Regions from separate parts of the Paenibacillus sp. S02 genome, predicted to be linked through region 1. Evidence: riboswitches for the same ligand, from Rfam matches in the RefSeq annotation. Region 1 holds a riboswitch; the other holds the start of a gene.

Region 1 (3,425 bases):
TTACGTATAATCCGGAAGACAAGGGAAAACGGATCCCAGCTGCAGAATGGTTGAAATTAATGGGTAAAACGAAGCATCTTCTCAAGGAGGAGGCTACGCTGGCTACCTTTGAGCAGGAGATTGAGCGTCGCTGGACTACCCTGAAAAAGAAACATGAAATTTCAGAGCTATAACTCTGTTTTTTGCATAATCATCGATTAGCATTGTTAGCCGCTGTTACTGTAGTGGTTCGATCAAGATTCTTTACGCTTATTGCGCAAAGAATCTTTTTTGTCGTTTATGGGTTGAAGCATAAAAAAACAGGTAATGATTTCCGATATAGGAGTGGAGGCCTATAAGAGGCACGTTAAAAAGTTTTCTTCTGAATTTTAAGATGCAATGAGGTGCAGGTAATGATTAAGCTGAATACAGTTGAAATAATCGAAATTATAAAGAAGCAGATCCCTAAGGTTATGAACATCAAGCCAGTAGAACTAAAGTTTACGGACGATTTTGGACGGGCATCGCTAGCAGCGACAGAACACAAATTCACGCTGACGAACCAGCACTATTCTGCCAAGGTGATGGATTGCGTGTTAGAAACACAGGTACGCCCCATTTTAATGTGCGAAATTATTTATTTTCTGAAATGCGAGTTTATTGACGGACATGTTGATGTACGACTGGATTATGAAGCATGTTCTGAGGAAGGGCGGGGACCTGTTGCTTCAGCCGTAATTACCTTTGATCATGCAACAGAGTTGGGAGTCGAGGAACTGGCTGATCTGATTGACTTGGCGCTTCATATGAATGATAAAACCTGGTTTGAAGAACTCTCCAGCCAATATGTCAAAACCAAAGCAGGCGCTTCTATTAGATAACTTGCTTTTTTTAGAAGTCGGTGCTAATATACGTAACAAGTTTAATGTTAATTCAATTAAATAAGAGCAAGATCCTTCGGGGCGGGGCGAAATTCCCCACCGGCGGTGATGACATGTTTGTGGATCGTTTTTGTGAGAAACAGCATGGCTTAGTCCGTGACCCGGATGCTGAATGATCAGCAGAAGGTGGACCTGGTGCAAATCCGGGACCGACAGTATAGTCTGGATGGGAGAAGGATACGAAGCGCATGTGCATGACGTGACATGTGCCGATTTTTAGCATACCCAATTGTGCGTACGGCTTATTTCGTTGTAGGATAGCATCGGGCGATAGCTTTCTTAAGCTTTCTTTTTGATGGGTGTTCTGAGCGTATTTGGTTGTATCCTCAGTCATGCTTTCTATTGGCAAACCTATGATTTCATGTCGTCTTAAGATGCATATGAACTGCGCTTGTATACTACAAATGTGACTCTCATCACCCCCATGACGGATTGAATCCGAACTGGGGGTTTTTTGCGCTTATAGCTGATGAATTAGGGATAAACTGAAATGTAGTGGAAAGGAGTGAAGGCATGTTTACCGGATTAGTTGAGGAAGTGGGTCGCATTCAAACTATTTCCAAAAGCGGTGAAGCGATGGTGCTGGGGATTTCGGGTTCCGTAGTGTTGGGCGATTTGAAAATAGGAGACAGTGTCTCGGTGAATGGCGTTTGCCTGACGGCGATACGGATTGGTTCGAAAGACTTTAAGGTTGATGTGATGCCGGAAACCTTTCGCAGCACTAATCTGAAAGAGTTGAGGTCCGGCAGCCGAGTCAATCTGGAGCGGGCGATGGCGGCGAGTGGAAGGTTCGGAGGACACATCGTGCAAGGACATGTGGACGGGACGGGAACGATTCGAGGGGTGACATCAGACCAGAATGCAGTTGTGTTCGAAGTTGAGCCTAAAAATCAAACATTATTTAAATATATTCTACTCAAAGGGTCAATCACAATTGATGGTATCAGCCTCACAGTCGCACAGCGTACGGGAGATACCTTTGCCGTATCCATTATTCCCCACACTTTATCCGAAACGGCCTTACAAGCCAAACGTGAGGGGGATACCGTCAATATCGAATGTGATATTTTGGGCAAATATGTAGAACAGCTTTTAAATTACAGAGGTGTAGCGGAGGCGGAGAGAGTACAAAAAGCTCCTCTCAGTTTGGACTATTTGGCGAAACACGGCTTTGCCTGAAATTGAATGGTAAACCTGTTTAGGAGCATTCGTGGCACAAGACATAAGGAGGAAAGTGTTATGGATAGAGGTAGCCAAACAAGTGCACTGGCAAACGTCATGGAGCATGGCGAGTTGGAGCATGACGAAGAGATTCGTTTGGATTCCATCGAAGAAGCGTTGGAGGATTTAAAAAACGGTAAAGTCGTTATTGTAGTGGATGATGAACAGCGCGAAAATGAAGGCGATTTTATCGCTTTGGCTGAAAAAGCGTCGCCTGAGGTCATTAATTTCATGATTACAGAAGGTCGCGGATTGGTCTGTGTGCCAATCACACGACAAAGAGCCGATGCCTTGGAATTGCATCCTATGGTAGAGCAAAATACAGATTTCCACGGTACTGCCTTTACGGTATCGGTAGATCATATGGAGACAACAACGGGTATTTCAGCGGCCGAGCGCTCCTTGACTGTACGCGCTTTGGCAGACGAAGCAGTCACAGGAAGTGATTTCCGCAAGCCTGGTCACATGTTCCCGCTGATTGCTCGCGATGGTGGTGTCTTGCAGCGTGCTGGTCACACTGAAGCGGCTGTTGATCTGGCCCGACTCAGTGGCTTCAAGCCTGCTGGGGTCATTTGCGAAATTATAAAGGAAGATGGCTCAATGGCCCGCCTGCCTGATCTGGCAGTGGTCGCCAAGCGACATCAATTGAAGCTCATCAGTATTCAGCATTTGGTGGACTACCGTCGTCGTTTGTCATTGTAAAAATACATCTCGGTTCCAAGTAAATCTGAAGTATTATCCAAAGTACCTAAATAATTAAACAAAGAGAGGTTGATTAAACATGGCACGTTTTCTAGAAGGTAATCTCGTATCGAATGGTTTAAAATATGGTATTGTGGTGGGCAGATTTAATGAGTTTATTACGAGCAAGCTGTTAAGCGGCGCAATTGACGCCCTTCAACGACATGGTGCGCAGGAAGATGAAATTGATGTAGCCTGGGTTCCGGGTGCATTTGAAATTTCGCTGATTGCACAAAAAATGGCTGCAAGCGGCAAATATGATGCCGTAATTACGCTGGGTACGGTTATCCGTGGTTCTACTTCACATTATGATATCGTCTGCAATGAAGTGGCCAAGGGTGTGGCAGCAAGCAGCCTGAAAACGGGAGTACCCGTTATTTTTGGGGTAGTGACGACAGAAAACATTGAACAGGCTATTGAACGAGCAGGTACGAAGGCTGGTAATAAAGGTTGGGATTCTGCATTGGCTGCGATTGAAATGGCCAATCTCGGCAAGCAATTTTAATTGTATGAATAACTGAATAGAACGGTATAAACTGCAAG
Region 2 (3,425 bases), 2.0 Mb from region 1:
ACGCCTGGTTGAAACGATGAACGGAGAGATTCAATTGACTAGCAGACCTTATGAGCGGACGGTCTTCTCTTTTACATTGAAGAAAATCAACTATTAATCGAACTAAACATGCTCAACTTAATAAATTTGTAAGAATCACGAAAGAAAAATGAACAATTCGCCCTTTATCCTTGAATTATCAGCAGTATACGAAGGGAGAACACCCATGACTTACGTAATACGTACACATCAGTTGACCAAGGCCCTGAAGGGCAACGAAATTGTAGCGGGAGTCAGTATGAATGTGCGCAAGGGAGAAACCTATGGCTTTCTCGGCCCTAACGGGGCAGGCAAGACGACGATGATGAAAATGATTACGAATTTACTCAAGCCAACATCGGGTGAAATTGAATTATTCGGTGAGAAATTAACGCCAAAATCGTATCATCTGCTCGGACGGATGGGTTCGATTATTGAATACCCGATTTTTTATGACAGGCTGACGGCACAGCAAAATCTCGAACTTCATTGTGAATACATGGGCTATTATAATAAGCAGGCTGTTCGGGATGCCCTGGAATTAGTGAATTTGCGAAATGCGGATGACAAGCCGGTAAAGGATTTTTCGCTAGGAATGAAACAACGTCTCGGGATTGCCCGCGCTATTGCGACTAAGCCAGAGCTACTCATTTTGGATGAACCCATTAATGGTCTGGACCCAGTAGGAATCAAGGAAATCCGCCAACTATTCCACATGCTATGCAAGGAATATGGGATGACTCTGCTCGTGTCCAGTCATATTTTAGCGGAAATAGAGCAGATTGCGGATACGGTAGGCGTGATTAATCACGGAAGGCTAATTGAGGAAGTGTCGATGGAGCAGGTGCGGGAAACCAATACGGAATATATCGAATTTACGACCAACGATTGTAAAAAAGCGACCTACGTCCTCTCCCATCATCTGAATCTGAATAATATAAGGGTACTAAATGAACAGAGTATACGTATTTACGATTCAAATGTACCGCAGAAACAAATTATGAAGACGCTCATTTTAAATGATATAGAGGTGGATTCCATTCATCAGAAAAGCAGCACGCTGGAAGACTACTTTTTACGGCTGTTAAACGGAGGTAATCTCCATGCTTAAATTGATGCAGTTAGAACTGAAAAAATTTCATCTGGCGGGTTATATCCGTTCAGCACTGATCGCCAATGCATGCATTCTTGGGCTGATCTGTATTATTGCACTGGACAGTCAAAGCGAAGGAATACCCGAATTCACACATTACACTCAACTTTTGGATATCATGGACAATTTTGTGAGAGCCACATTTATTGTGTTTTCCTCCGTTTTGCTATGCCGCTTTATCGTCGGAGAATTTAAATCCAAATCGATTACGATCTTGTTCATGTATCCGATTCACCGTCAAAAGCTGATGATCGCCAAGCTCTTGGTTGTGCTGCTGTTTACGTTCTTATCTATTATTATATCGGAAATAATCATTACGGCTGCTATTCATCTGCTCAACCAGTTTGTCTTGATTGTACCGGATAACCTTACTCTTTCCGTACTGGGCCAACAATCAGCACGAACGCTAATCAATGCCGTTGCTGCCAGCTTTATGGGACTGGTTCCGCTGTATATGGGGATGCGAAGATACTCTGTACCCACCACCATTGTGACCTCAATCCTGATTGTAGCATTGCTTTTCTCCAATAATAACGGCGCTACACTTAGCTCCATTGCCCCCGTGCAAATAGGCTTCTCTATACTGGGAATGCTTGTGGCTTATGCGGCGATTCGACGTATTGAGTATAAGGATATTACCTCGTAATATGTAATTTCGTAGAGCGCTTTCAAAAAACAGATGAAAATCATTGTTAGATATACACACATTTTTCACTGGACTTCATTCTAAAACAGGTATATCCTATAGGAGAAATTAAAAACGGAATAAGGATCTTCGGGGTAGGGTGAAATTCCCAACCGGCGGTATGGCTCATGGAGCTAAGCCCGCGACTCTGTATCTGGCAACAGGATACGGACTGATTTGGTGAGATGCCAAAGCCGACGGTAAAGTCCGGATGGAAGAAGATCGAAATATCAACATGCCGCGAAGTGGATGAATACTGCGTTATTGGTTTTGCAGTAACTTCATTTAACTTGCATAAAGCGGCAAGTTTATTTGATCAACCCCCGTCTTGCATGGCCTTTCGCCATGGACGGGGGTTTTTGTGCCACCGGTCCTGTATTCGCAAGGAGCTAATTGAGTATGAGTCAATCTTCTACTGTTCTAACATCCAAAGGTTTTGATCGTAGCTCCCACATGAAAAGCGGTTTTTGGCTGGTCGCAATTGGAGCGGCCTTGTGGGGCGCAGACCCGCTGTTTCGTATTATTTTGTTAAAGTCATTTACTTCAACACAAATTGTACTAATGGAGCATGTGTTGCTCTTCCTCGCTCTGACACCGATGTTGTGGAAGCATCGTGAGGAACTCAAAGCGGTACGGCTTCGTCAAGTTTTCGCTATTTTGTTCGTCTCGTGGGGAGGCTCGGCGCTGGCCAGCGTAATTTTCACCATGGCACTCAGCAATGGTGATTTGAATGCTGTACTCTTACTCCAGAAGCTTCAACCACTGGTCGCTATTGTTCTAGCCCGTATTATATTGAAGGAAATGTTGCCGCGTCATTTTGGATTATTAATTGTCGTTGCTCTGTTTGGGACGTATCTTCTGACCTTCGGTTGGTCGCTCCCCTTCGGACATGTTCGTGATTTTGTCCAGGTCGGTAGTCTGCTTGCACTCGGTGCAGCAGTTCTGTGGGGCGGTTCGACAGTCATGGGAAGTTACTTGCTTCGTTCAATGAAATATGAAACGGTAACCTCCCTCCGCTTCATGGTGGCGCTCCCTCTGCTGATTGTCCTCACCTCTGTAGAGCATGCGCCATGGAATATGCCTGCCGGTACATGGGCGGGCGCAGCTGTGATTATCAATCTGCTATTGCAGGCATTGCTTCCGGGTCTTCTTAGCTTATTGCTGTATTACAAAGGCTTAAGTACGACCAAAGCGTCTTATGCTACGATGGCAGAATTAAGCTTTCCCATGGTTGGTGTCGTGATTAACTGGATCGCATTTCAGCAAATTGTCACTGTAGCGCAATTGACTGGTTTTATGCTCATCTGGATTACGCTCTTTATGATTTCACGTCAGCAAAAAAATTAACAGTTCAATGTCCCTTTCATGACTCACCCAAGCCAAATCGTGAAGATGCTTTTGCATCTCCGATTTGGCTTTTTTTATGTATTCGTATTCATATAAAATATAGTTCTTTAGACCTATTTTTCAAAAAAAGCGTCTAAAACACGCCATTATTCCTCGTTTCTCAAAGATTACATCTATAAAATTCGTCGATTTATGTCGAATAAAACAATGTAGTGACCATCA

What was found. Region 1 has a riboswitch for FMN ahead of ribE (riboflavin synthase). Riboswitches for the same ligand answer to the same signal wherever they lie in the genome.
Region 2: another riboswitch for FMN. It lies ahead of KAI36_RS06440 (DMT family transporter); the one in region 1 lies ahead of ribE (riboflavin synthase).

The regions. Positions count from the first base shown of each region.
Region 1 covers NZ_CP073682.1:3,530,866-3,534,290, reverse strand. The annotation lists gene KAI36_RS15655 (thiamine pyrophosphate-dependent enzyme) at 1-173, shown strand, start outside; gene KAI36_RS15650 (IDEAL domain-containing protein) at 393-860, shown strand; FMN riboswitch at 929-1,102, shown strand; gene ribE (riboflavin synthase) at 1,434-2,099, shown strand; gene ribB (3,4-dihydroxy-2-butanone-4-phosphate synthase) at 2,160-2,843, shown strand; gene ribH (6,7-dimethyl-8-ribityllumazine synthase) at 2,923-3,387, shown strand.
Region 2 covers NZ_CP073682.1:1,481,174-1,484,598, reverse strand. The annotation lists gene KAI36_RS06455 (sensor histidine kinase) at 1-97, shown strand, start outside; gene KAI36_RS06450 (ABC transporter ATP-binding protein) at 206-1,129, shown strand; gene KAI36_RS06445 (ABC transporter permease) at 1,122-1,817, shown strand; FMN riboswitch at 1,939-2,083, shown strand; gene KAI36_RS06440 (DMT family transporter) at 2,256-3,203, shown strand.